Linked DNA regions of Bacillus pumilus. The protein of the gene in region 1 binds, or shares a complex with, the protein of each later gene. Links are inferred from orthologs where the notes say so. Each region holds a gene or a part of one and is shown in the gene's direction. Other genes may lie near its edges.

Region 1 (15,007 bases):
CAAAGCTAGATATTTCAGATGCCAAAACACCAGTGATCTCAAATGTCACAGCAGACATCGTCACATCTCGTGATGCTATTGAAACAAAGCTCATTGAACAATTGTATTCTCCTGTTCGATTTGAAGAAAGCGTAGAACGTCTGATTGATTTAGGCGTGACAACGTTTATTGAAATCGGTCCGGGCAAAGTGCTTTCAGGTCTTGTGAAAAAGGTCAATCGCCGCCTGACAACCATTTCAGTTTCAGATCAGGAAACAATTGAAGCAGCCATTGAAACATTGAAGGGGGATTCTTGATGCTTACAAATAAAACAGCCGTTGTAACAGGTGCATCACGCGGGATTGGCCGTTCTATTGCGATCGATTTAGCAAAGAATGGTGCAAATGTTGTCGTCAACTATTCTGGAAACGAAGCAAAAGCAAATGAAGTCGTAGATGAAATCAAAGCTCTTGGCCAGCAGGCTTTTGCCGTTAAAGCTGATGTTTCAAATGCTGAAGAAGTACAAGCGCTCATGAAACAAGCGATTGATACATTTGGCTCAATTGACATCCTTGTCAATAATGCAGGGATTACAAAAGACAACCTGCTTATGAGAATGAAAGAAAATGAATGGGATGACGTCATTAACATAAACTTAAAAGGTGTCTTTAACTGTACAAAAGCCGTGACTCGTCAAATGATGAAACAGCGCAGTGGAAGAATCATCAACTTGGCTTCAGTGGTTGGCGTATGTGGAAACCCTGGACAAGCAAACTATGTTGCAGCAAAAGCTGGTGTCATCGGATTAACAAAAACAACAGCAAAAGAGCTGGCAACCCGTCATATTACAGTCAATGCAGTAGCACCAGGCTTTATTTCAACAGATATGACAGACAAGCTTGATGAGAATGTACAGACTGAAATGCTTAAGCAGATCCCGCTTGCACGCTTTGGTGCACCTGAAGATATTAGCAATGTTGTTGTGTTTTTAGCTTCAGAAGGAGCAGGTTATATTACAGGCCAAACCATCCAAGTAGATGGCGGAATGGTCATGTCCTAAGAAATATCAAAATTTCATTAGGTTTTCTCTAGTTTTTTAAAAACGAATCAACTATAATACTTTGAGGGGAGGTGAAAGGCAATGGCAGACGTATTAGAGCGTGTAACAAAAATTATTGTAGACCGCCTTGGCGTTGATGAGGCTGACGTGAAAATGGAAGCTTCATTTAAAGAAGATTTAGGCGCTGATTCCCTTGATGTAGTTGAGCTAGTTATGGAACTTGAAGATGAGTTCGATATGGAAATTTCTGACGAAGATGCTGAAAAAATTGCAACAGTCGGTGACGCTGTGAACTACATAAATAGCCAGCAATAAGCGTAACAAAGTCCCGTCTATTTTCATGACGGGACTTTCAAAATTTATGTTAGTTTCAACATATTCAGCTGATCAATTGTCAGCCTTTTTCAGATGCTAAGGAGCATTGTTTCCTTGCATGTAGAAAGAGAGACTCCATATAATCAGTATCCTTAAAGGCGATTAAGCCTACCTGGAGGTTGCTATGCCAAAACAATATAAAGACAAACAGAAACAGAGCAAAAAACTAGAGCAATTTAGAGAATTCCAGCAGCGTATTTCTGTACACTTTCAAAATGAAAAACTTCTATATCAAGCATTTACGCATTCCTCTTATGTGAATGAACACCGGAAAAAACCATACGAGGATAATGAAAGACTTGAATTTTTAGGAGATGCTGTTTTAGAATTGACCATCTCTCAATTCTTATTTGCGAAATACCCTGCGATGAGCGAGGGAGATTTAACAAAACTAAGAGCAGCGATCGTATGTGAACCATCACTTGTGTCTCTGGCACATGAGCTGTCCTTCGGAGACCTTGTTCTTTTAGGAAAAGGCGAAGAAATGACCGGCGGTAGAAAACGTCCAGCACTTTTAGCAGACGTATTCGAGGCGTTTATCGGAGCACTTTATTTAGATCAAGGGCTGGAGCCAGTAGAACGATTCCTAGAAGCCTATGTTTATCCGAAAATTAATGATGGAGCGTTCTCGCATGTCATGGACTTTAAAAGCCAGCTGCAAGAATTCGTTCAGCGCGATGGAAAAGGTGTACTCGAATACCGCATTTTGCATGAAAAAGGACCAGCACACAACCGTGAATTTGAAGCAAATGTCTCCCTTCGCGGGGAAGTGCTTGGAATTGGAAATGGTCGCAGTAAAAAAGAAGCAGAACAGCATGCTGCACAGGAAGCACTTGCTAAATTGCAGAAACATCATATGAACCAATAAAATCCCCCTCGTGATTCAGGGGGATTTCACTCTGTTTTCCATCATCTTTTTTCACTTCATATGGTAAGATGATAGTACTTTAAATACATAAGGAGGATCACTCTCATGTTCCTCAAACGTTTAGACGTGATAGGATTCAAATCTTTTGCGCAGCGAGTGACCGTGGACTTTGTCAAAGGGGTTACAGCTGTTGTCGGACCAAACGGAAGCGGCAAAAGTAATATTACCGATGCCATCCGCTGGGTACTTGGAGAACAATCAGCGAAAAGCCTCCGCGGAGGAAAAATGGAAGACATCATTTTTGCAGGAAGCGACTCAAGGAAAAGAGTCAATCTAGCAGAAGTGACTTTAACATTAGATAACGAAGACCACTTTTTACCGATCGATTTTCACGAAGTCAGTGTGACAAGAAGAGTCTATCGATCAGGAGAAAGTGAATTTCTCATAAACAATCAATCTGTCCGCTTAAAGGATATTATTGATCTTTTCATGGATTCAGGTCTTGGAAAGGAAGCCTTTTCGATCATCAGCCAAGGGAAGGTAGAAGAAATTCTATCAAGTAAGGCAGAAGAGAGAAGAAGCATCTTTGAAGAAGCGGCTGGCGTTTTGAAATATAAAACAAGAAAGAAAAAAGCCGAGAATAAACTGTTTGAAACGCAGGACAACTTAAACCGAGTAGAAGATATTCTGCATGAACTAGAAGACCAAGTAGAACCTTTAAGAATGCAGGCATCTATTGCAAAGGACTATTTGCAAAAAAAAGAAGAGCTTGAAAATGTCGAAATCGCCTTAACTGTCCATGACATCGAAGCACTTCATGAAAAATGGACAACACTTGGTGAAGCTGTCGAGCGCTTCAAACAAGATGAAATGAAGCAATCCACAGAGATTCAAGCAAAAGAAGCAAAAATTGAAGAATCAAGAGACCGCATTCAAGCGCTTGACGAATCAATTAATGACTTACAAGAAGTTCTTCTTTTCACAAGTGAGGAATTAGAAAAGCTTGAAGGTAAAAAAGAAGTACTAAAAGAACGGAAGAAAAATGCTGCCGCAAACCAGGGACAGCTAGAAGAAACACTCATTCGCTTAACTGAAAAGCAGGCGCAGCTAACCGAAAAAATTCAGCAGCAGAAAATCACGCGGGATAGCCTTCAAAAAGAAGTGCAGCAGCTAAAAGATGAAGTGAAAACGAAGCAGCATCAACTGTCGCTTCATAGTGAAGATGTGGAAGGTCAAATTGAACAGCTAAAAAGCGATTATTTTGATCTACTCAATGAACAGGCTTCCATCCGCAACGAACGCAAATTGTTAGAAGAACAGCAGCGACAAGCGGCTATGCAGCTGGATCGGCTCACACAAAATAACCAAAAACACATTGAAGAGCGTGTATCTGTCAAAGAGAAGAAAACAGAGGCTCAGAAGCAGCTTTCAGCTCTAGAAGAAGACATTTTGGCTCAGGTCAAGCGGTTTAGAGAAGCGGAACAAAAGCTTGAGCAAATAAAACGTCAATACGAGAAAAAAGAAACGGCTCTTTATCAAGCCTATCAATATGTGCAGCAGGCAAAGTCAAAAAAAGAGATGCTAGAATCCATGCAGGAAGATTTCTCAGGCTTTTTCCAAGGAGTAAAAGAGGTCTTAAAGGCAAAAGAACGGTTAGGCGGTATTCACGGTGCCATTGCAGAGCTGATTCAAACAGATCAGCAGCATGAGACAGCGATTGAAATCGCGTTAGGCGCAGCAACGCAGCACGTCGTCACAGAGAATGAAGCCGCCGCGCGACAAGCAATTGCATACTTAAAGCAGCACTCCTTTGGACGAGCAACTTTCCTGCCGATGAATGTGATCAAAGAAAGAACCATTCAGCATAGAGACGTCCAAACAGCCGAGCAGCATGCTGCATTTATCGGTGTAGCAAGTCAACTTGTTTCCTTTGATGAAAAATATCAAAAGGTCATACAGAACTTGCTTGGAACGGTTCTGATCGTTAGAGACTTAAAAGGCGCCAATGAACTCGCAAAAATGCTTGGTCATCGTTATCGCATCGTGACCCTTGATGGCGATGTCGTAAACCCAGGCGGTTCAATGACCGGTGGCGGTGTAAAGAAAAAGAACAACTCCCTTCTTTCAAGAAGCAGGGAGATCGAAACATTAACAAAGCAGCTCGTTGAAATGGAAGAAAAAACAACGATCCTTGAAAAGGAAACAAAAGAAACGAAGCAATTAATTGCTGCAAATGAAAGCCAATTAAACGAACTGCGTCAGCGCGGCGAAACGCTTCGTGAACAGCAGCAAGAGCTCAAAGGGAAGCTATACGAACTGCAAGTAGCAGAAAAAAATATTAATGCTCACCTTGAACTCTATGACCAAGAAAAAGAAGAATTACAGCTGCGTTCTACTGAACTTATAGATAAGGACAAAGAGCAGGCAGCTCTTGAAGTTTCGATAGGGGAGAAATTGACCACCCTAGATCAAGAGATCAATACATTAACAAAGCGTAAGCAAACCCAAAGCTCAACGAAAGAAACCATTTCTGCCGAATTAACAGAGCTGAAAATCTCACTTGCTAAAAAAGAGCAGTCCTTAGCGAATGAACAAGAAAAGCTTTCGAGCTTAATGGCAGAATTAGAAGAGGCTGAACAAACGCTGACGGAAACAAAAGAAGATCTGTCACTCTTAACAAGTGAAATGACGTCTAGCTCAAGCGGGGCAGAACAGCTGGAAGAAGCAGCGAAAGAGAAACTGGAAAACAAAAACAAAACAACCGCACTCATTTCAGAGCGGCGTAAACAGCGCCTTGCTCTTTCTGAAACGTTAGAATTTGCTGAACGTGAACTGAAAGAACAAAAACGCCTTTACAAGCAGCTCACCACAAGCTTAAAAGATGAAGAGATTAAGCTTGGGCGTATGGAAGTTGAGCTCGACAACCTCATCGCTTATTTGAACGAAGAGTATGCACTTTCGTTTGAAGGGGCAAAAGAGATGTATCATCTGACGCTATCGTCAGATGAAGCAAGAAAACGAGTGAAGCTGATCAAATTAGCCATTGAAGAGCTAGGAACAGTGAACTTAGGCAGCATTGATGAGTATGAACGAGTGAATGAACGCTACCTCTTCTTAACAGAACAGCGAAATGATCTGACAGAAGCGAAAAATACATTATTCCAAGTGATCGAAGAAATGGATCAAGAGATGACAAAGCGCTTCTCTGAAACATTCTCGCAAATTCGCGGACATTTTGAATCAGTTTTCCAAGCGTTATTTGGCGGCGGAAGAGCAGACCTTAAACTAACAGATCCAAACGATTTACTAAACTCTGGTGTTGATATTGTCGCGCAGCCGCCAGGGAAAAAGCTGCAAAACTTAAGCCTGCTTTCAGGCGGAGAGAGAGCATTAACAGCGATCGCCTTACTGTTCTCTATTTTAAAAGTCAGACCAGTACCATTTTGCGTATTAGATGAGGTAGAAGCGGCACTTGATGAAGCCAATGTTTTCCGCTTTGCTCAATATTTAAAGAAATACAGTCAAGAAACACAATTCATTGTCATTACGCACCGCAAAGGAACAATGGAAGAAGCAGATGTGCTCTACGGTGTGACGATGCAGGAATCAGGTGTTTCTAAGCTTGTATCTGTCAAACTAGAAGAAACGAAAGAGCTTGTCCAGTAATTAAAGGAGGTTTTGGAACCAAATGAGCTTTTTTAAGAAATTAAAAGAAAAATTTACACAGCAAACCGATTCAGTATCAGAAAAGTTTAAAGATGGACTTGAAAAAACGAGAAACTCCTTTCAAGGAAGAGTAAACGAACTCATTTCACGCTACCGTAAAGTGGATGAAGACTTTTTTGAAGAATTAGAAGAAGTTCTGATCGGAGCAGATGTTGGTTTCACAACGGTGATGGAACTGATTGATGAGCTGAAGAAAGAAGTAAAACTAAGAAACATTCAAGACCCAAGTGAAGTTCAATCGGTCATCTCTGAAAAACTGGTTGAAATCTATAATAGCGGAGAGGAACAAATCTCTGCGCTGAATATCGAAGACGGGCGATTAAATATCATTTTATTTGTAGGGGTCAATGGTGTTGGGAAAACAACAACGATCGGCAAACTTGCAAATAAATTGAAAAATGAAGGAAAATCCGTCATTTTGGCAGCAGGTGATACATTCCGTGCCGGTGCCATTGAGCAGCTTGAAGTATGGGGAGAGCGTTCAGGCGTGCCTGTTGTCAAACAGACGGCTGGCTCTGACCCAGCAGCGGTCATCTATGATGCTGTTCAATCAGCAAAAGCGAAAAATGCGGATGTCCTTATTTGTGATACAGCAGGAAGACTGCAAAACAAAGTCAACTTGATGAAAGAGCTGGAGAAGGTCAAGAGAGTCATTGAACGCGAGGTTCCAGATGCACCGCATGAAGTGCTACTCGCTCTCGATGCAACAACGGGTCAAAATGCGATGGCACAAGCGAAGGAATTTTCTAAAGCGACGAATGTGACAGGAATTGCTTTAACAAAGCTTGACGGGACTGCAAAAGGCGGGATTGTCCTTGCCATTCGAAATGAGCTAAACATCCCTGTGAAGCTTGTCGGTTTAGGTGAAAAAGTAGACGATCTGCAAGAATTCGATGCAGAATCGTATGTGTATGGATTATTCTCAGACGTCATTGATCAAGAAGACTAACAAAAATGCCGGCAAAATCTGCTGGCATTTTTATTTATACGCCGCTTTATGAAGTGACAAGATAAAAACTTGACACACAGTAGAGAACCGTGTAAACTTAGTTGATGTAAAGGGAATGAACTTAACAAAGGGGAGAGAGCCCATGACGCTTGAAAAAACAACGAGAATGAACTACTTGTTTGACTTCTATCAATCGTTGTTAACCGCAAAGCAAAAGAGCTACATGTCGCTTTACTACCTAGACGATTTTTCCCTCGGTGAAATTGCGGATGAATATGAAGTATCAAGACAGGCTGTTTATGATAATATTAAACGGACTGAAGCGATGCTTGAACAATATGAAGAAAAGCTGCTCTTGTTTAAGAAATTTAAAGAGCGTAAAGAACTTCTCAAAAAAATGAGAGAGCTCGTAGCAGATTCCGCTCAGACGGAAGAAGCAGAAGCTTTAATTGAATCGCTTGAGAAATTAGATTAGGAGGCGGCACAGTATGGCATTTGAAGGATTAGCCGACCGACTGCAGCAGACGATTTCAAAAATCCGCGGCAAAGGAAAAGTGTCAGAACAAGATGTAAAAGAAATGATGCGCGAGGTTCGCCTTGCCCTTCTTGAAGCTGACGTCAATTTTAAAGTAGTCAAAGACTTTGTGAAAAAAGTAAGTGAGCGGGCAGTTGGACAAGAGGTCATGAAAAGCCTTACCCCTGGACAACAGGTCATTAAAGTTGTAAAAGAAGAGCTCACTGAATTAATGGGCGGAGAAGAGAGTAAAATCGCTGTAGCGAAAAAATCTCCGACGGTCATTATGATGGTTGGTCTTCAAGGGGCAGGTAAAACCACCACAACTGGGAAGCTTGCTAATTTACTTCGCAAAAAACATAATCGCAAGCCGATGATGGTGGCTGCAGATATTTACAGACCAGCAGCGATCCAGCAGCTTCAAACGCTAGGGAAACAGCTTGATATGCCTGTGTTTTCATTAGGTGATCAAGTCAGTCCTGTCGAGATTGCCAAACAGGCAATCGAAAAAGCGAAAGAAGAACACCATGATTATGTCATTTTAGATACAGCAGGACGCCTTCATATTGATGAAGAATTGATGGATGAACTTCAGAAAGTAAAAGAAGTAGCGAGTCCAGAAGAAATTTTCCTTGTTGTTGACTCTATGACAGGTCAAGATGCTGTCAATGTAGCAAAAAGCTTCAATGAACAGCTTGGTTTAACAGGTGTCGTTCTAACGAAACTAGACGGTGATACACGAGGCGGTGCAGCCCTTTCTATTCGAGCTGTCACCAATACGCCGATTAAATTCGCCGCGCTAGGTGAAAAGCTTGACGCGATTGAACCATTCCACCCAGAACGGATGGCATCAAGAATTCTTGGCATGGGAGATGTGCTTACACTGATTGAAAAAGCACAGGCAAACGTGGACCAAGATAAAGCGAAAGAGCTTGAACAAAAAATGCGGACCATGAGCTTTACACTCGATGATTTCCTCGAGCAGCTTGGCCAAGTTCGTAACATGGGTCCACTCGATGAATTGATCCAAATGATGCCGGGAGCCGGTAAAATGAAGGGGCTCAAAAACGTCCAAGTAGACGAAAAGCAGCTCAATCACATCGAAGCGATCATTAAATCAATGACGACCGAGGAAAAAGAACAGCCAGAGGTCATCAATGCAAGCCGAAGAAAACGGATTGCAAAAGGAAGCGGAACATCTGTACAGGAAGTCAATCGCCTTTTAAAGCAATTTGACGAAATGAAAAAGATGATGAAGCAAATGACCAACATGTCCAAAGGAAAGAAAAAAGGCTTTAAATTACCATTTATGTAATTGGTTATACATGATAAAACCGTTGTTAAGAAAAAACACTTTACAAACCCTTTTATCATTGTTAATATACTATCTTGTTGAAATATTTTCGGAGGTGCTAGTAAAATGGCAGTAAAAATTCGTTTAAAACGTATGGGATCAAAAAGATCTCCTTTCTATCGTATTGTAGTAGCAGATTCTCGTTCACCACGTGACGGTCGTTTCATCGAAACAGTTGGAACATACAATCCAGTGTTATCACCAGCTGAGGTGAAAATCAACGAAGAATTAGCTCTTAAATGGCTTCAAAATGGTGCGAAACCATCTGATACAGTTCGCAACCTTTTCTCAAGCCAAGGAATTCTTGAAAAATTTCATAATGCGAAAAACAGCAAATAATGAATGAGCTGTCCTTGGAAGAATTGATTGTGTCCATCGTCGAGCCACTTGTTGATTTCCCTGAAGATATTCACGTATCTTCATTAGAAAAAGATGAGCAAGTGATTTACACACTGTCTGTCAATGCTGAAGATACCGGAAAGGTGATCGGAAAGCAGGGACGTACAGCAAAAGCGATACGAACAGTCATGTTTGCAGCAAGTGCAGAGTCTTCTAAGAAAGTTCAACTTGAGATTGCTGACTAAAAAGGGAGAGGGCTTAGGACCTCCCCTTTTTTTACACGTTTAAATCTATTTTTCGTTATACTGTAGAGGACAAATGCCTTCGGATAGGGGGACAAAAAGGAAGATGCAGATCATTCAACATGTCACCGTCATGCAAGTATTAACTGAAAGCAGTAAGGACAAACTGTTAACGACTTTTTTGGAGAAAAAAGAAAGACTAGAGCGTGAATGCAATCAACTATATTTTCAACTGAAAAAACATGAAAAAGAACCATATCAGCAAGAAGCCATCCCTCAATTTCAAAAAGCCATCGATAAACGGCAGGAGAAAATCCAGCAAATTGACTTTCAAGTAGAGCAGCTGCATATTTTGCCGCTTGGAAGTGAAATGAAAGAGACAGAAGTGGATGCGCTGGTTGAAGTGAACATAGGTGATAAATGGGATGACAAAATGCAAGATAATGTCATCGTTGTGAAAGACGGCACCATTGTGGAAATACGTCAGGGGTGATTGAGAACATGGAACAAGAATGGTTGAATGTTGGAAAGATTGTCAATACACACGGAGTACGCGGAGAAGTACGCGTCGTGTCAAAGACAGATTTCCCAGAAGAGCGTTACAAAAAAGGAAGCGTCCTCTATATCTTTAAACAAGGTCAAGGGGAGCCGCTGAAAGTCACTGTCGCATCACATAGGCAGCATAAACAGTTTGATTTGCTCACATTTGAAGAAATTAGCTCATTAAATGAAGCAGAGCTATTGAAAGAATCAATCTTAAAAGTAGAAAAAGAACATCTCGGCTCTTTAGATGAAGGAGAGTTTTATTTCCACCAAATCATTGGCTGTGAAGTATACGATGAAGAGGATCAGCTTGTCGGGCAAATCAAAGAGATTTTAACACCAGGGGCAAATGATGTCTGGGTGGTCGGAAGAAAAGGCAAAAAAGATGCCTTGATTCCTTATATTCCATCTGTCGTCAAAAAGATCGATATCTCATCTAAAACCATACACATTGAAGTGATGGAAGGACTCATTGACGAATGAAAATCGACTTCTTAACACTTTTTCCTGAAATGTTCGAAGGTGTGCTCCACTCATCGATCTTGAAAAAGGCACAGGAGAAAGAAGCTGTCTCATTCAATGTTGTCAATTTTAGAGAGTATTCGGATCATAAGCATAAAACAGTAGATGACTATCCGTATGGCGGCGGTGCTGGTATGGTACTGAAAGCTCAGCCCGTATTCGATGCGGTAGAAGATTTGACGAACAAAGCAAGCAAGAAGCCCCGAATTATTCTTGTCTGTCCTCAAGGAGAAAGATATACCCAAAAGAAGGCAGAAGAACTTGCAAAAGAAGAACACCTTATGTTCATTTGCGGCCATTATGAAGGCTACGATGAGCGCATCAGGGAGCATCTTGTCACAGATGAAATCTCAATCGGAGATTTCGTTCTCACAGGCGGAGAGCTGCCAGCGATGATGATTGCAGACAGTGTGGTCAGGCTTTTGCCTCATGTGCTTGGAAAAGAAGCGTCTCACATTGAAGATTCATTTAGTACAGGTTTGCTAGAGCATCCTCACTATACAAGGCCAGCCGATTATAAAGGACTAAAAGTGCCGGATGTGCTCCTTTCTGGAAATCATGCCAAAATAGAAGAGTGGCGGCGCAAAGAATCTTTGAAGCGAACTTATACAAGACGGCCAGATTTGATCGATTCTTGCAAAACGTTAACAGAAGAAGAAAAAAGATGGCTTTGGCAGCTTCATAATGACTAGATTGTATTGCACACTGCATATAGGTATGGTATGATACTACTTGTGACTTGGACGGCTTGCCGATTCAAGTTTGAAAACGATGTTCCGCTGCAATGAAGAAAGAGGACATGAGCATCTGTTGGAAGGAGTTGAAAACGATGCAACAATTGATTGAAGAAATCACAAAAGAACAATTACGCACTGATCTTCCTGCGTTCCGTCCTGGTGACACTTTACGTGTACACGTTAAAGTTGTCGAGGGTACTCGTGAGCGTATCCAGATCTTTGAAGGTGTTGTAATTAAGCGTCGTGGTGGTGGAATCAGCGAAACTTTCACAGTTCGTAAGATTTCTTACGGTGTAGGCGTTGAGCGTACATTCCCTGTACACACACCAAAAATCGCTAACATCGAAGTTGTACGTCACGGTAAGGTACGTCGTGCGAAACTTTACTACCTACGTGAACTTCGCGGTAAAGCGGCTCGTATCAAAGAAATCAGACGATAATGATATCAAAAGAAAGAGCTTGTTACCTGTAACAGGCTCTTTTTTTGTACAATGTATAGAGATAATCGATAGAAGAGAAGGTGCACATATGACGATTCAATGGTTTCCAGGCCATATGGCAAAAGCAAGACGTGAAGTCACAGAAAAATTAAAGCTCATCGACATCGTATTTGAATTAACCGATGCTAGAATTCCGATGTCCTCTAGAAACCCAATGATCGAAGAAATCCTTCAGAACAAACCCAAAATCATGCTATTAAACAAAGCGGATAAAGCGGATCCTCGTGTGACAAAGGAGTGGCAGGCGCACTTTGAGCAGCAAGGCGTTCGGTCACTTGCTATTAACTCTGTCGATGGACAAGGGTTAAACCAGATCATCACAACTTCAAAAGAAATCTTAAAAGAAAAATTCGACCGCATGAAAGCCAAAGGTGTCAAACCACGTGCAATTCGGGCGCTGATTATCGGAATTCCCAATGTCGGGAAATCGACCTTAATCAATCGTTTAGCGAAAAAGAACATTGCCAAAACAGGAGACCGTCCTGGTATTACCACCTCACAGCAATGGGTGAAGGTAGGGAAAGAATTGGAACTGCTCGATACACCTGGAATCCTCTGGCCGAAGTTTGAAGATGAGAAAGTAGGGCTCAGGCTAGCAGTAACTGGAGCGATCAAAGATTCTATCATTAACTTACAGGATGTCGCTGTGTATGGACTTCGCTTTCTAGAAGAAAACTATCCAGAGAGATTAAAAAAGCGCTATGACCTAACAGACATTCCTGAAGATACGGCTGAGCTGTTTGATGCAATAGGTACAAAGCGCGGCTGTCTCATGAGCGGTGGATTTATTAATTACGACAAAACCACCGAAATCATTATTCGGGATATTCGAACTGAAAAATTTGGTCCCCTCACTTTTGAGAAGCCTGAAAGCTAAAGACACGCAGCTCATGCGGGTCTTTATTTTTTGCGGAAAACTGCCGATATAAAGAAGGAGGCTGACAAAAAGCCTATGTACACAGTGAAACAAATAAAAGAATTGATAGAAAAGCATTCGCAAGATGAGTCATACATTCATGAGCTTGTAAAAGATGACAAGAGAAAAAGTGTCCAAAGACTGATAGAGAAGTGGCACAAAGAGAGAGAAAAGCAGCAGCAACTTCATGCAGCATGGCATGAGATGCTGCAATTTGAAAACAATGCGAAGGCGCAGGGATACACATGTATTGCTGGAATAGATGAAGCAGGAAGAGGACCGCTGGCAGGCCCCGTTGTCGCAGCAGCTGTCATATTAAAGGACGATACAGTCCTGCTCGGTTTAAACGACTCAAAACAATTATCTGAGAAAAAAAGATTGGCATATTATGACTTGATTCAGAAAGAAGCACTTGATATCGGAATCGGCATTGTTGATGCGGCTACGATTGATGAAATCAATATTTACGAGGCATCAAGACTGGCGATGGTGAGAGCAGTGGAGCAATTAACTCATACACCTGATTATCTACTCATAGATGCCATGACGCTCCCGCTTCCTATTCACCAGGAGAATATCATCAAAGGAGACGCAAAAAGTGCATCTATCGCAGCAGGTGCATGTATTGCAAAGGTGACAAGAGATCAGATGATGGAAGAATACGGGCGTCAGTACCCTGAGTATCAATTTGAAAAACATAAAGGATACGGAACAAAAGAGCATCTGGCTGCCATTCAAACACATGGAGCTGCCCCAATCCATCGATTATCATTTGCGCCGGTGAAATCCGTTATATCATAAATTTTTGACCTAAGGAGGCTGCCTGTGATGACAAGAGTTGAGGATATACATACAGCACTGAATAGCCGGCTGAATACGGCAGAAGCTGTGCCATTAAACACCGAAGGAAAGGAAAATGTGCATCGGTTGATTCTCGGTAAAGTACTGAAAATGCTCGGAGATGATACGGTCCTTGTTCAAATAGGCTCAACAAAAATAAAAGCGCAGCTAGCGGCTCAGCTCAAAGCAGACGCATTTTATTGGTTCCAATTTGAACAAGAGGGTGGAGGCAGCCTCAATAAACTAAGGCCAGTCCAGCAATTTGACCAAGATCCTAAGACATTAAAGGATGCAGCTGCCAAATTATTAGAAGGTCTCTCTCTGAAAAACGGACTTGAAAACATCTTAACAGCTACAGCTTTTTTAAAAGAAAAGTCCGTCATCAATGAGGCAGAATTAAAAACGGCAGTGAAATGGATCGAACAGCTTCAAGGAGCTGATGTGAAAAAAGGTCTCCAGTCACTCCTATTTGCTTTAAAAAAAGACTTGCCGATTCAGGAAGGAGTACTTCAATCCATTTTAGCCGTGAAATCATCCTCTGCTCTCCATCAGGATATAACAGCGCTGCTAGAACGCTTAACACAGCTCCCGAAGCACTCAGACGCCACACAGGCCCTTACACAAGCCGTTCGATCAGTTATAGGTGCTGAGACAACTGTCCATGCAGAAAAGCTCTTATCGCTCCTTCTAGCAGCGAGAGAAGGGGCGGCGAAGCAAGGAGGAAATCTACCTGTAGTGCCTCAACCTAATCTGTCTCAACCAAAAGAAACTAGTCAGAACCCAGTAGCACAAGAGCGTCAGACGACCCAAGTTATTCAATCTAACGTGCAGCAATCAACAAGTCCAAAAGAGCTGCAAATCCCGCCTCAGCAAATTGAGCGGATACTTACAAGTTTGATGAAACAAGGTGCAGATGGGCAGCAAGAGCCTAACTTAAAACAGCTCACGTCATTGCTGCAAGGGCTTCAGCAGGCAGGATCTCAGCAGGATGCAAAAGCAACTGTGCTCCAAAAAGAATTTCCGTTCCTGTCAAAAACAGAGGCGAAAGCATTGGCTCAGGTGGTACAGCAGACGGAACCCGTATTAAGCAATAAAACCGATGTGCTCGATTTACTCATGACGATGAAAAAGGCAATAGGTGTACGTGATGAAATCGGTATGCTGAAACTACTCGAAAAAGGCAGTCAGGATGTAAAAAATCAGGAGCTTCACCAATTAAAGCTCGTTTTAAATGATGTGAGGCAGTCTGATTTACCAGAGCCCGTAAAAAAAGAAGTCGATCAATTGTTTCATAGATTGAACGGGCAGTTATTTGTGCAGCAGGAAAATCAAACCATCAGCCAAATGATAGTCTCTTATCCGCTCTTTTCAAAACATAGTGTTCAAGATTTAACCTTTATTCTAAAAGGACATAAGAAAAAAGATGGGTCTATAGATATTTCTCAGTGTCGGCTCATGTTTTACTTAAACATGGAAAACCTCGAGGAAACATTAATCGACTGTACGATTCAGCAAAAGGTTATGTCAATTACAGTTGAAACTG
Region 2 (15,089 bases), 370 kb from region 1 along the record:
GAGAAGGTCGAGGAATTGGCACAATATGCGTCCATTCCTGTCATCAATGGACTGACTGACTACTCCCACCCATGCCAGGCACTTGCAGATTTATTGACGATAAAAGAAGCAAAAGGAACATTAAAAGGAATCAAAGTCGCTTACATCGGTGACGGAAATAATGTAGCTCACTCCTTGATGGTTGGCTGTGCACAGTTAGGCTGTGATATTGCAGTTGCATCACCAAAAGGCTATGAACCACTTCAAGAAGTAACAGACACAGCACATGAGTTTGCAAAACAATCAGGCGCAGAAGTTATCGTTACAACAGACCCTGTTGCTGCTGTTCAAAATGCAGATGTCATTTATTCCGATGTATTTACAAGTATGGGGCAGGAAGCAGAAACAGAGAAACGCCTTGCTGAATTTAAAGAATATCAAGTCAATGATGAACTAATGCATCATGCAGCAAAAGATTATATTTTCCTTCATTGTCTCCCAGCACACCGCGGAGAAGAAGTGACAGCAGACATTATTGACGGACCGCACTCAAAAGTATTTCAACAGGCAGAAAACCGCCTGCATGTACAAAAAGCATTAATCAAAGAGCTCATGTATCAACCATCTAAATAAATATAAAAAGTCCCTGACTCATATGAGCAGGGACTTTTTGCATAAAGGATTGGAGAGGTAAGTCACGGGACATAATAAGATCAATGAGAAAGGAGGATGAAAATGGGTCAGCAGCATCAGTTTAAATCAGGGAATAAAGCACCAAATAATGGTGTGTACGTCGAGATCGGTGAAACCGGCAGTATGGTGAAAGATCCTTTAAAGATTAAGCTTCAAGCAGGCGATGTCTTTCCGGATAACTCGAACCATAACCGTGTTTGGACCTATCAGAGAAAGCCATAAGCAATTGACTAAGAGTCGGTTGGAATAAGTCTTTAGAGGCATGTGTCATGCCTCTTTTTTCTTTATAATAAAAAACAATTAAGTTCAAATTTTCAAATAAATAGTATGAATAAAAGAGTGTTTAAGGTAAAATATGTAAATAAGATTAAATTGTTGAAAGGATTTGTGTGATGGAAAAGACGAATCTCAGTGATAGTGTTTGGAATAAACGCTTCACCTCATTATTCATATCAAGACTCATCAAAAACACAGGAGAAAGTTTTGCTTTTACATCCGTCCTTTGGCTATTGATTTTGAGAGGGGATGGAGCGCTCGGTACAGGACTTCTCCTAGCAGTAACCGTACTTCCTTCATCTTTGCTAGCCCCTATACTAGGACCTCTTATGAAAAAGCACCATTTGTCTAAATGGATGTTCGCTTCAGATGTCGTTCGAGCAACCATTGTACTCATTATTCCGATACTGCATTTTTCGCATCTATTGCCATTATGGTTATTGATCTCATTAATGGTTATTCAATCGGCAACAGGTGCAGCGTATAACCCAGCCTCGGTGGCGATTTTACCGCAGATTGTACCGAAGCATCTCATTCAAAAAGCAAATGCCATTCTGCAATCTTCTTTTGAAATTGTCGCACTTGCAGCAGTCATGGTGGCTGGTCTCTTGGTCAAATTAATCGGACCTGCAGATACTCTGCTCATCACCACTGCCTTATTTATCATATCTGGCCTGTTTATTATCGGTGTGAAATTAAAGAAAACCGATGAGGGCAAAGCAGCAGGCATTAAACAAGCAAAGAATACATATTTGTATAACTTAAAAAGAGGGTTTCTCGTCGTCAAAAATCATCACATTTTATTTGCGTTGACGTTGTATTGTATTTTAATGAATGTCGCCGCAGCTCCGTGGCAGGCACTTTCTGCTGTATACGTAGCAGAAGCACTGCAAAGCGATTCCATGGTGTATTCCATTTTAAGAGGTGTTGCTGCAGTCGGCGCGTTTATGATGGGCTTTGCTCTAGCGAAAGTGAAAATTAAGAGATTTGGTTTGTTCTTTATTGTCGCTGGTATGATTGAAGGGGCTGCATTCTTTATTACAGGGATGAGTACATGGCTGCCGGTTGTTCTACTTGCTTCCTTTATATTCGGTGCCGCCGTTAGTGCGATCAATGTACCGGAAATGGTCATTATTCAAACGTCTGTTGACCAAGATGATCAGCCGCAAGTATACGCGGTGATCAATGCTTCATCAAATGTTTTCCTCCCACTTGCAGCTGTCGCATCAGGCGTCCTGGCAGAAAGATTTGGAGCGGGACCTGTCATTGCTGGCGGTGGGGTCCTTGAAATCTTATCAGGTATCGCAATCTTCCTGTTTACAGGGCTTGCGAAAAGCCATTTGACAGCAGACAAACAGAAGTCCGAAACCGTCGAAGTGTAAGCAATAAAAAAAACCCCCTGTGGCTACAGGGGGTTTTAGCGTACCGCATTTCAAGGAAAAAGAAAAAGAGCTAAAATCAAGATCATTTTAGCTCTTTCTCACATTCTCTTACGTATTAAGAGTGTTTTGTTGAACTTTCCGTTTCTTTCATTGGACTTACTTCAGCAAAGATGAATAAAATAACCGTAAACACCACTGCAAGAATAGAAGTCAAAGTAAAGTCATAAGCAGCGCCATTCATCGAAGCAACGATGTAACCAGCCATATGTGTCAGCAGAAAAGTCCAAATGAGGGTGATAATATAATGCATAATCCCACCGTCCTTTATGTAACAATCTATTGATTATCATACCATAGATACGAGTGAGGGGAAAAGACTGTTTTAGCCTTTATGTGACCATTTTTAGACCTTCTGCTATAAAAATAAAAAGAATTCTTCTGTCATTAGGGGATTTCCTTATTCCTACAAGAGTTGTTGTTCATATCATAGAAAGCAGAATCACTGAAAGGAGGCTGGCCATATGGGTGTAAGCGAACGGTTTTTCCAGCTTGGTTCCCAGTGGAACGTCATTCACCTTCCTCAAAAACCAAATGGCTTTGGCATTCTTATCCTCGGTGACCGAAATCACTTTGTGCAGGAAAATACATCATTCTGGCTTCAGCACTATGGAAGAAACCAGCTTTTAACTGCCTTAAAGGATGAAGGATATACATTGTTTAATAGTCATCTTCATGGGAATCACTGGGGATGCGAAGATGCTGTTTTTAGTGCAAAGCAGCTCGTTCATCACACATTAAAACAAGAAATATTAAACCGGGAAATTCATGTGCTAGCAGAGGGGATGGGGGCACTCGTTGCTATGAGCCTTGCGGAAGAGATGCCAGAAGTGCTAAGATCCATTGCACTCGTGAATCCATGCTTGCATCTCCATGCACAACGAGAAAGAGAAAAGGAACACAAATTCTTTTATAAACAGCTGATCAAAGAATTGGCGAAGAGCTACGGTTGTTCTGAAAAGGAAGCGGAAACGTATCCGCTCCCAGCTTGCCCTGATCATTCTGCTCATGTACCAATTCACATATGGCAAAGACTAAACGGTGCACCTTATGCATATGAACTGCATGCAAAGCCTTTTATTGATCAGCACATGAAGAATCCAGAGCATTGTCAGATCGATCTCACCTTGCATATGTTTGATCATCCGAGAAGAATCTTTCAATCCATTCACAAGTTTTATAAATCGCATGAAAGAGAATTGTGATGAATAGGATAATAACAGCCCTTCATGGAAAGGGCTCTTCTTTTTATTCGATAAGCTAAAAAAGGGGACATGAACATGGAAACAGGACTGATCATAGGGGCAGATGAATTTTTTGGCCTAGCACTGTGTGAATATATGATGAAAGAGGGCATGCAAGTGGATATCACATGTCCTCATCACCAAACAAAAGAGCAAAAGATGTTATTAGAAGAACGAATGATGTGGCTTGGCAGAAATGATCTTTTCCGTGTTATTGACCTGCAGGATGGGAAAGACACGTACGATCTGATCTTTATTCAATCAGAAGAACCAGAAAAAAGACAAGAAGGCTTGAAAGCGACGCATGGCATATACCGTGTTCTTTATGAAAAAACTGAAGATAAATCATCCAATCAGAATGTGCCGGTAGTTATTCTACCTCGCATGTTTGGACCATGGACACTTGATGAAGAAAGAAGGAAGCGTGAAGAAGCATTTTTTGTAGAAGATGTCGCAAGGGATTTGTTCAATTGGGCATCAGGCGCTGAACAAAGACAGGAAATAACACATGAATTGAAGGTGGAGAGACAAACAGATGACAAACAAGCAGAAGAAATGATAGCAGAATGGAAAAGACAAAACTCAACATTTTTCGACAAAAAGCAAGAATGATCTTCCATCTTATCTTTTTTCAGTATAAAATAAACCTATATTTAACATACAGGTTCATGCCTGCATGTGGCAAAGGGAGTTGAACATGGCATGAAGTATCAGCGGCTTGTCATGATCTTTTCGTTCCTTCTCCTATTATCTGCCTGCTCACAGGCACCTTTAAAAGGACAGATTGAGAAGGTGGGTTTACTCGTCCCCGATACAATTAATGATCAAGTTTGGGGAACGAAAGGTTATAAAGGCTTATTAAATATTCAATCGACATTTGGTGTAGATGTTTATTATAAGGAAGGAATGGTCGACAAAGAGAAAATCGTTGATGCCATTGAAGAATTTCACAAAAAAGGAGTCAATTTGATTATTGGCCATGGCAGTGAATACAGCGAAATTTTCAACTTAATTAGTGAAGATTATCCGAAAACACAATTTATCACGGTAAATGGAAACAAGCCTCAGGCGGATAATGTTGCGAATGTGACATTTAAAGGTGAAGCGATGGGCTTTTTTGGAGGCATGACAGCAGCACATATGTCAAAAACAAAAAAGATTGGTATTCTTGCTACATATGATTGGCAAAGCGAAGTAGACGGCTTTATCAAAGGTGCAAAATATCAAGATGAACATGTACAAGTGCTTGCCGAGTTTGTCGAAAACTGGGATGATGCGGACAAAGCCGTGGAGCTCTATCAAAAATTGAAAAAACAGGGCGTAGATGTTGTATATCCAGCAGGTGATGGTTATAATATCCCTGTCATTGAACAAATCAAAGCCGATAATTTATCAGCGATCGGATATGTCACCGATCAATCCAACCTCGGTAGCCATACCGTCTTAACAAGCACCGTTCAGCATGTGGATAAAGCGTACAGTATTATTGCGAAGAAATTTAATGAAGGCAAGCTAAATGAACAAGGTGAGTACTCCTTTGACTTTAAAGAAGGAGTGATCGAAATGGGGAAATTTAGTTCCACCATTGACCGTGCTTTTTTGAAAGACATTGAAAGTGATATTGCGACTTACAAAAAAACTGGCAAACTGCCAAATGAAAAGTGAGGATACGATGATGCAGCACGAAAAATCGATGGAATTTTTACAAATTGCCATGAAGTATTTTCCGCAAGCAAAAGAAGAATTAGATAAAGCAGGTATTCAGCTTGAGCCTGAAGCTCTTCAGCCGCTTTTATCATTGTTTACATCTGTTATGCAAGAGGCATATGAGCTTGGAAAAGCAGATGCAGAATCAGAAAAAGCCACAGAATAGTGGCTTTTTTTTATGATAATTTTTTCTTGAAGGCACTAATCATAGGGCCAACATCTTTAAACACAGGCTTCAGCTCATCAATGGAGTTCATAATGTTCCCAATTTGATTCATGACATGCATGTAGTCAATGGAGTCTTCACTTGAAGTTGTCTCCACGCGTTCCTCCTTTGTTTCTGTCTTGCTTTTCTCCTTTTCAAGCGGCTGACCAAACATCATCGCCGAAAAAATATCTTTTTGCGCCATATCAAATGCTCCTTTCTACTACTGGTATATCAATAATCTATGAAAAAAGTGAGTGGAAAGGTTAGACGTTTGTATTGCCAAGGAGAAAAAAATAAGGTAAAATTAGTACCAGATACTAATATAAGATCACAATATCACATGCTCGTATGAGTAAAAGGAGTCTTATTCAATGAATGCTGGAATTATTGGCCTTGGCCGCTATATACCTGAAAAAGTGTTAACAAATCTTGATTTAGAAAAAATGGTTGAAACTTCTGACGAATGGATTCGTACTAGAACAGGTATAGAAGAAAGAAGAATTGCTTCTGATGATGTCAATACATCACATATGGCGCTTGCTGCTGCAAAAAAAGCATTAGCTGACGCAGATGTAGCTGCAGAAGATATCGATATGATTCTTGTGGCGACAGTCACGCCAGATCAAGCATTTCCGACAGTCGCTTGTATGATTCAAGAGCAGCTCGGTGCACATAAAGCATGTGCAATGGATATTAGCGCTGCGTGTGCTGGCTTTATGTATGGGCTTGTTACTGGAAAACAATTTATCGAATCAGGTACGTTCAAGCACGTGCTCGTCGTTGGCGTTGAAAAACTTTCTCGCATAACCGACTGGGATGACCGCAATACTGCTGTTCTGTTTGGAGATGGAGCAGGGGCTGCTGTGTTAGGAGAGGTCAGCGAAGGGAAAGGAATTCTCTCATTTGAGCTTGGAGCCGATGGAAGAGGCGGTAAGCACTTGTACTTAGATGAAAAAGATCATACAATCATGAATGGACGAGAAGTATTTAAATTTGCTGTAAGACAAATGGGCGAGTCAAGCGTAAACGTTATCGAAAAAGCTGGACTATCAAAAGAAGACGTTGACTTCTTGATCCCGCATCAAGCAAACATTCGCATTATGGAAGCAGCCCGCGAACGCCTAGAGCTGCCAGTTGAAAAAATGTCGAAAACAGTCCATAAATATGGAAACACATCAGCAGCATCCATTCCAATTTCACTATGTGAAGAAATTGAAGCCGGAAAAATTCATGACGGCGATGTGATTGTAATGGTAGGCTTTGGTGGCGGATTAACGTGGGGCGCAATCGCTATGCGATGGGGCCGATAAAAGAGTGAGGTGCACAAATTAATGGATAAAAAACGAGTAGTTGTTACAGGATTGGGTGCTTTGACACCTCTTGGCAACGATGTAGAATCAACATGGAAAAATGCTTTAGCAGGTGTATCAGGAGTTGGACCAATCACACGTGTCGACTCAAGTGAATATACAGCAAAAGTGGCTGCAGAATTAAAAGATTTTAACATTGAAGATTACATGGAGAAAAAAGAAGCACGAAAAATGGCACGCTTCACGCAATATGCAGTTGTTGCTGCTCAAAAGGCGCTAGAAGACTCACGTCTTGAAATCACAGATGAAATCGCACCACGTGTTGGTGTATGGGTTGGATCTGGTATTGGCGGACTTGAAACATTTGAAGAGCAGTTTGAAGTGTATTCAAATAAAGGAGCAAGACGCGTAAGCCCGTTCTTCGTTCCAATGATGATTCCAGATATGGCAACAGGTCAAATTTCAATTGCACTTGGCGCAAAAGGGGTTAACTCTTGTACTGTAACAGCATGTGCAACAGGTACAAACTCAATTGGTGATGCATTTAAAGTCATTCAGCGCGGAGATGCAGATGCGATGATCACAGGCGGAACAGAAGCGCCGTTAACAAAAATGTCGTTTGCTGGCTTCTGTGCGAACAAAGCTCTTTCGACAAATCCTGATCCAGAGACAGCAAGCCGTCCATTTGACAAAAACCGTGACGGATTTGTTATGGGTGAGGGTGCAGGAATTGTCGTCCTTGAAGAACTTGAGCATGCATTAAAACGTGGCGCGACGATTTATGCAGAAATCGTTGGATATGGATCAACTGGTGATGCGTATCATATTACAGCACCGGCTCCAAACGGAGAAGGCGGCGTCCGCGCAATGAAAGAAGCAATTCGAGATGCTGGTTTGTCTGTGGAAGAAATTGATTATATCAATGCCCACGGAACAAGCACACCGTACAACGATAAATTTGAAACAATGGCGATTAAAGAAGTGTTCGGAGAGCATGCAAATCAGCTTGCGATCAGTTCGACAAAATCGATGACAGGTCACTTACTTGGCGCAGCAGGCGGAGTAGAAGCTATTTTCTCTGTACTTGCGATTAAAGACAGCGTCATTCCTCCAACCATTAACCTTGAAACACCGGATGAAGAATGTGATCTTGATTATGTGGCAAATGAAGCACGTTCAAAAGAAGTACAAGTGGCTCTAAGTAACTCACTTGGCTTTGGCGGACATAATGCGACAATTATCTTTAAAAAATACGAAGCATAATATTTCCTAAGAAGGCGGCGATCTATAATCAGATTGCCGCTTTTTTGCATATGATGAAAATGGAGGTGTTTAGCAGTATGGGTCTAGTCAATACACAATATCTCATTCATCAATCTTCATCATTTCAGGAGCTTGCGTCGCGCTTTGTTCCTTATTTTAAAGGGGCGGAGGAAAAAGAATGGTCCTCTATTCTCTCCCACCTGCAGCATCACGGCATGATTCGGTCTTTTAAATCATGCAAAGACATGATCGACCAGCTCAAAGAAAAAGGGTACTTCCAGCTCGTTATGAAAGAATACAGGGCGCTGCAAAAGCAGTGGAAAGGCCCTGACATTCCAGTCTTTATTTTGCCAGTCAATGAGAGCAGCAGAGAAATTAGAGAGCAATTTTATTATCAATCCGGCATGGCATTTGACGACAAGGTCTTTCTGTTTTTGTCGCCAAATACCCCGAAGGAACGCATCGGTACATTGCTGACTCATGAATATCACCATGTATGCAGGTTACATTTTCTCACGAAAGAAGAAAAAGATTTTACATTCCTTGATACAATCATGATGGAGGGACTCGCTGAATATGCTGTGTATCATAGATACGGAGAAAGCTATACAGCCAAATGGACCACTCTCTATGACGAATCGCAGCTTCAGCGTATGTATCAGAAATGGGTATCCAGTCATCTTGATCAAAAAGTGCAGGACGACGAAAGACTGATACAGAACCTCCTTTATGGAAAAGGGAACTACCCCAAAATGCTTGGTTACGCCACTGGGTATTATATTGTGAAAAAGTATTTCAATGAGCACAGATTCAGCGAGGAGTCTATGATTGCAGAGCCGTCCGAAACTTTTTTAAAGGCGATAGACTCATAAAGTGAATGATTCACATAAAAAGAGACATATTACAAATTTACTAAATTCTTCTTGATTTCGTCATAACAATGTAATAATATACAAATATAAATTTTGATAATTCTTTTTATTCAAAAAAGGCGCAATTTTTAGATCGATCTTGATTGATGGTGAAAGGGGCGAATACATGACCACGCTGCTTGAAGTGCAGAACTTAAAAACCTATTTTTTTCGAAAAAAAGAAGCGATACCTGCTGTAGACGGCGTTGATTTCAGCATCAACAGAGGAGAAACTGTCGCATTAGTCGGTGAGTCTGGATCTGGTAAAAGCATTACGTCCTTATCCATTATGGGCTTGATTAACGGCACTGGTGGAAGAATTATGGACGGTTCCATCAAGCTTGATGGCAAGGATCTCGTTACATATGGTGAAAAGGAATTATGCAACATTCGTGGTAATGACGTATCGATGATCTTTCAGGAACCCATGACCTCACTTAATCCCGTCCTAACCATCGGGGAACAAATAACAGAAATCCTCATCTATCACAAAAAACTTTCAAAAAAAGAAGCGACGAAAAAAGCGATTGATCTGCTGAAGCTTGTTGGTTTTTCCAGACCGGAACAAATCATCAAAGATTATCCGCACCGTTTATCAGGCGGCATGCGGCAAAGAGTGATGATTGCCATTGCGCTAAGCTGTGATCCGAAGCTTCTCATTGCAGACGAGCCGACAACTGCCCTAGATGTTACGATTCAAGCCCAGGTGCTCACATTGATGAAAGACTTATGCACGACATTTGGTACATCGATTCTCCTCATTACGCATGATCTAGGTGTCGTGTCTGAAGTGGCAGATCGAGTGATTGTCATGTATTGCGGACAGGTTGTTGAAAATGGGACCGTCGAAGAATTATTTGATCAGCCGCTTCATCCTTACACAGAAGGACTACTTGAATCAATTCCTGTCATTGACGGAGACATACAGCCGCTAGCGGCGATAAAAGGGAATGTCCCAGCACCAGATCAACTCCCAGCCGGCTGCCGCTTTGCTCCTAGATGCCCGCAAGTGAAGGAGCGCTGCCTAGGCGAGCTACCTAAGCTGAGGACTTTTGAAAATGGCAGAAGCGTCAGATGCTTCTTATATGAGGAGGCAGCCCAAACATGACCCTTGCTCAAAATCAACCACATGCAACAGATCTAATAGAGAAAGAAACCATTCTTGAACTGAGACAGATTAAAAAATATTTTCCGATTAAAGCAGGCGTCTTTCAGAAGAAAGTCGGTGCAGTCAAAGCTGTTGACGGCATAGATTTGAAGATTTATAAAGGTGAAACGTTAGGCATAGTGGGGGAATCAGGATGCGGTAAATCAACATTAGGCCGGACCATGATTCGTTTATATGAACCAACTGACGGTCAAATCCTTTTTAAAGGGCAAGACATCTCCCGTATATCGGAATCAAAGTTAAGACAATCAACACGAAAAAACATTCAAATGGTTTTTCAAGATCCCTTTGCATCACTCAACCCTAGAAAAACACTTCGAAGCATCATCAAAGAACCCTACAAAACACATCACTTATACTCCTTAAAAGAAAGAAATGAAAAAGTAGAACAGCTTCTATCAAAGGTGGGCCTTCATCCAAGCTTTGCAAATCGCTATCCCCATGAATTTTCTGGCGGGCAGAGGCAGCGAATCGGCATTGCTCGTGCGCTTGCCATGAATCCCGAAATGATTATCGCAGATGAGCCGGTATCAGCACTTGATGTATCCATTCAGGCACAGGTGATTAATCTGATGGAGGAGCTTCAGGAGGAATTTGACCTGACCTATCTGTTTATCTCTCACGACTTAAGTGTGGTCAGGCACATTAGTGATCGAGTCGGCGTGATGTATCTCGGCAAAATGATGGAGCTTGCTGATAAGCACAGCCTGTACGATGAACCGCTCCACCCATATACACAGGCACTGCTTTCTTCAGTCCCTGTTACCCGTAAAAAGGGTCAGGTCAAAAGAGAGCGGATCATGCTTCAAGGCGATCTGCCAAGTCCTGCGAATCCGCCAAAAGGGTGCGTATTCCACACAAGATGTCCGCATGCGAAACAAATCTGTAAAGAAAAAATACCATCATTTCAAGAATTAAAACCAAACCACTTCGTTGCCTGTCACCTTTACGACGCTTAATCGACTTGCATGATTTCATCTTTGAGAGGGGGGATGAAGCGGCATCTGTCGTCATTTTTAAAAAAGGATAGGGGGAATTGTATATGAATAGAAATAGAAAATCCATATTGATCAGTTTATTGCTGATCTTCACGCTCATGCTTGCGGCTTGCTCTAGTGGAAATAAAACCTCTGGAGACAATGAAAAGAAATCCACCGGTAAACCTGTACAGGGCGGAGATCTTGTCATCGGTTCCATTGCAGAACCAACTTTATTTAACTCGCTTTATTCAACAGATGTGGCGAGCTCTGATATTGAAGAAAGAATCTACAGTTTTTTACTTCAGACTGACGGAAAGTTGAACCCTCAGCTATCACTCGCAGAAGATATTAAAGAATCTGATGACGGGAAGCAGTTTGATGTGACCATTAAAAAAGGCGTAAAGTTTCATGATGGTGAGGAACTGACAGCTGATGATGTTGTGTTTACATACAGCATTCCGATCAATAAGGACTACAACGGGGAGCGCGGATCAGGCTTTGAAGTATTAGATTCTGTTAAAAAGACAGGAGATTACTCAATCGAATTCAAGCTCAACAAAAAAGATCCTTATTTCTATAATGTCACACTAGGAAGCTACGGCATTTTGCCCAAGCATATTTTAGGTGATGTGCCTGTAAAGGATCTCGGTGAAAATGAATTTAACCGAAAAAAACCAATCGGTTCAGGTCCATTTAAATTTGCCGAGTGGAAAGAAGGCGACTACGTGAAACTAGAAGCCTTTGACGATTATTGGGATGGACGTCCATACCTTGATACCGTCACAATTAAAACCATTCCTGATCAGAATGCAGCAATTGCCCAGCTTTCAGCAGGTGATATTGATTTCTTTGCTGTTCCGGGAGCAGAGCTGCAAACGGCTGAAAAAATCAGCAACATTAAAATTGAATCTGATCTAGGGCTCAATTATTCATACATTGGCTGGAATCAGAAAAATGAACTCTTTAAAAGTAAAAAAGTGCGCCAGGCGCTCACACATGCCATTGACCGCCAAACGATTGTCGATCAAGTGTTGGATGGAGACGGCAAAGTAGCCAACATTCCAGAGAGCCCGCTGTCATGGAACTATCCAAAGAATGATCGTGTTCCAGTGTTTGAGTTTGATCAAGAAAAAGCGAAAAAAATGCTGAAAGAAGAGGGCTGGGAGGATACAGATGGGGATGGCTATCTTGATAAGGATGGTAAAAAATTCTCCTTTGTCATAAAGACCAACCAAGGAAACAAAGTCCGTGAAGACATTGCTGTCGTTGTCCAGCAGCAGCTCAAGGAAATTGGTGTGGAAGCGAAGCCACAAATTGTGGAATTCAGCGCACTTATTGAACAGACGACACCGCCTAAATGGGATTATGATGCGCTACTGCTCGGCTGGAGCCTTGCGACATTCCCTGACCAATACAGCATCTTCCACTCAAGCCAGTCAGAAAAAGGCTTGAATAACATCTGGTATAAAAATAAAGAGGTCGATAAGCTGTTAGTGGATGCCAAGAATTTAAGTGATCGAAAAGAATATTCAAAGGCATATGAAAAAATTTATGAACTGATTGCAGAAGATCAACCATATACGTTCCTTTACTATGCTAACTCACATCGCGCGATGCCATCTAATCTCCAAGGCTACTCATACCACCCGAAAGATGAGTATTACAAAATCGAGAAATGGTGGATTGAACAGTAGGCTGTTAGTGAAAGAAGAGGAAAGTTCTCTCCTTTAACGTGAAGATAATCCCTTTCATTCCATGTCAGTCAGGCACGTTGGTGCTCACGATGATTACATTCACTGAGCACCAGTTAGATTGAAAGGGTTCCGATATCAAATTGTAATGAAGACAGAGGGCTAAAAGAAAGATCATTTTAGCCCTTTTTCATCACAGTATGGCGATCCGATGAAAAAGGAGTTGTGCATATGGTTACATATATCATTAGAAGGACATTGCTTTCCATTCCCATCTTATTTGGGATTACCATTTTGTCCTTCGCCATTATGAAAGCAGCACCAGGCGATCCAATGTCACTTATGATGGACCCAACCATTAGTGCGGCAGACCGGGAAGCTTTTATTGATAAGTACGGCTTGAACGATCCTGAATATGTGCAGTATATGAAATGGCTTGGCAATATGCTTCAAGGTGACTTTGGCACCTCCATTGTGAAAAAGGGAACGCCCGTGGCTGATTTGATTTTTGCTAGGCTGCCAAATACCCTCATCCTCATGATTTTTTCTACATTAGTCGCCCTGATTATCGCCATCCCATTCGGTGTTCTTTCAGCAAAACGTCCATATACAAAGCTAGACTACGGCATTACAGTTACATCTTTTATCGGACTGGCTATTCCGAATTTTTGGTTTGGACTCATTCTAATTATGGTGTTATCTGTGAATTTAGGATGGTTCCCGACAGGCGGCGTGTCTACCTTAAACACCGATTTTAATCTATTTGACCGGCTCCATCACATCATTTTACCAGCCTTTGTTTTAGCAACCGCTGATATGGCGGGGCTCACGCGGTACACAAGGTCGAGCATGCTTGATGTCATGAGGCAGGATTACATTCGGACCGCAAGAGCGAAAGGCTTTCGAGAAAACAAAGTCATTTTCAAACACGGATTAAGAAATGGTCTTATGCCTGTCATTACAATTTTCGGATTGATGATTCCATCCTTTATTGGCGGCGCAGTCGTGGTGGAACAAATCTTCACTTGGCCAGGATTAGGGAAGTTGTTTATTGATTCTGCCTTTTCGAGAGATTATCCGGTCATTATGGCGATGACTGTTATTTCCGCAGTGCTCGTGGTGGTTGGAAATTTAATTGCGGATATTCTCTATGCGATCGTTGATCCGCGTATTGAATATTAGAAGGGAGCTGAAGCACAATTGGCACAGCCTAATATGGGAACGCCTCCTGTTGATCTCAAATTAAAAGAGGGACTTCCGCCAAAGCCAGAGACGATGCTGCGTTTATTTTGTGAGAAATTTTTCAAAAATAAATTGGCGGTTGCCGGCTCCGTGATCTTATTGATCATTATCTTTTCAGCCATTTTCGCTCCTGTGATTGCCCCTTACGCACCAGAGCAGCAAGATTTATTAAAACGGCTCCAACCGCCAAGTGCAGAGCATTTGATGGGAACTGACAAGTTTGGCCGAGATATTTTCTCAAGGGTGCTTTATGGAGCGAGAGTCTCTTTATTAGTCGGTTTCGTCTCGGTGGTCGGTGCGATTACCATTGGCACTGTGGTCGGAGCGGTAGCGGGGTATTTCAAAGGATTTGTTGATTCCTTGTTAATGAGATTTGTGGATGTTGTGTTGTCGATCCCTGACATTTTTCTCTTAATCACGCTCGTCACCATTTTCAAGCCGGGCATTGATAAATTGATTTTCATCTTTGCTTTGACCGGCTGGACCACAACCGCGAGACTGATCCGCAGTGAATTTTTATCACTACGAACAAGAGAATTCGTACTCGCAGCAAGAACCATTGGAACGAAAAACCATGTCATCATCTTTTCACATATTTTACCGAACTGTATCGGTCCTATTATTGTGTCAGCTACCCTTAAAGTAGGTTCCGTCATTTTAGCTGAATCAACGCTGAGCTATCTAGGATTTGGCATACAGCCGCCAACCGCGAGCTGGGGCAACATGCTACAAGATGCACAAAACTTCTCGATTATGGTGCAAGCGTGGTGGTATCCGCTCTTCCCAGGTTTACTCATATTGCTGACCGTTTTATGCTTTAACTTCTTAGGTGATGGACTAAGAGATGCCCTTGATCCTAAAAAATTAAAGTAAATTGACGTACTTAAGTAACAAAAAAATGTATTTTAATATCAAAAGTGGTTGAAAAAGGAAATTTGATATAGTACCATAGATTTACAGTGAATAAGAGATTGAGAG

The links.
Region 2: the proteins of acpP (region 1) and fabF are in contact, whole or in part, in a solved structure (PDB 6OKG), measured with the Escherichia coli proteins. The link is inferred for Bacillus pumilus from one-to-one orthologs.

Annotation. Positions count from the first base shown.
Region 1 is NZ_CP047089.1:1,823,402-1,838,408, reverse strand. The notes cover bases 1-2,737. They hold acpP (acyl carrier protein), read left to right. Parts: upstream 1-1,120; coding sequence 1,121-1,354; downstream 1,355-2,737. Other genes in these bases: smc (chromosome segregation protein SMC), read left to right, coding at 2,388-2,737; rnc (ribonuclease III), read left to right, coding at 1,539-2,282; fabG (3-oxoacyl-[acyl-carrier-protein] reductase), read left to right, coding at 296-1,039; fabD (ACP S-malonyltransferase), read left to right, coding at 1-296. Outside these bases: more of smc, read left to right, coding at 2,738-5,948; signal recognition particle-docking protein FtsY, read left to right, coding at 5,971-6,957; GPS65_RS08875 (putative DNA-binding protein), read left to right, coding at 7,100-7,432; ffh (signal recognition particle protein), read left to right, coding at 7,446-8,786; rpsP (30S ribosomal protein S16), read left to right, coding at 8,892-9,164; GPS65_RS08860 (KH domain-containing protein), read left to right, coding at 9,164-9,409; GPS65_RS08855 (YlqD family protein), read left to right, coding at 9,513-9,899; ribosome maturation factor RimM, read left to right, coding at 9,908-10,432; tRNA (guanosine(37)-N1)-methyltransferase TrmD, read left to right, coding at 10,429-11,163; rplS (50S ribosomal protein L19), read left to right, coding at 11,301-11,648; ribosome biogenesis GTPase YlqF, read left to right, coding at 11,737-12,585; GPS65_RS08830 (ribonuclease HII), read left to right, coding at 12,661-13,425; GPS65_RS08825 (glycosyltransferase), read left to right, coding at 13,453-15,007. UniProt on the Escherichia coli protein: Carrier of the growing fatty acid chain in fatty acid biosynthesis.
Region 2 is NZ_CP047089.1:2,199,309-2,214,397, forward strand. What follows is about bases 6,180-8,998. They hold fabF (beta-ketoacyl-ACP synthase II), read left to right. Parts: upstream 6,180-6,877; coding sequence 6,878-8,119; downstream 8,120-8,998. Other genes in these bases: GPS65_RS10805 (beta-ketoacyl-ACP synthase III), read left to right, coding at 6,180-6,856; GPS65_RS10815 (DUF2268 domain-containing putative Zn-dependent protease), read left to right, coding at 8,197-8,991. Also shown: argF (ornithine carbamoyltransferase), read left to right, coding at 1-612; GPS65_RS10765 (YjzC family protein), read left to right, coding at 715-894; GPS65_RS10770 (MFS transporter), read left to right, coding at 1,065-2,330; GPS65_RS10775 (YjzD family protein), read right to left, coding at 2,446-2,640; GPS65_RS10780 (alpha/beta fold hydrolase), read left to right, coding at 2,852-3,592; GPS65_RS10785 (nad binding enzyme), read left to right, coding at 3,668-4,243; GPS65_RS10790 (BMP family ABC transporter substrate-binding protein), read left to right, coding at 4,334-5,296; GPS65_RS10795 (ComZ family protein), read left to right, coding at 5,307-5,504; GPS65_RS10800 (hypothetical protein), read right to left, coding at 5,515-5,748; more of GPS65_RS10805, read left to right, coding at 5,918-6,179; GPS65_RS10820 (ABC transporter ATP-binding protein), read left to right, coding at 9,158-10,138; GPS65_RS10825 (ABC transporter ATP-binding protein), read left to right, coding at 10,135-11,157; GPS65_RS10830 (peptide-binding protein), read left to right, coding at 11,241-12,872; GPS65_RS10835 (ABC transporter permease), read left to right, coding at 13,101-14,051; opp4C (oligopeptide ABC transporter permease), read left to right, coding at 14,085-14,984. UniProt on the Escherichia coli protein: Involved in the type II fatty acid elongation cycle. Catalyzes the elongation of a wide range of acyl-ACP by the addition of two carbons from malonyl-ACP to an acyl acceptor.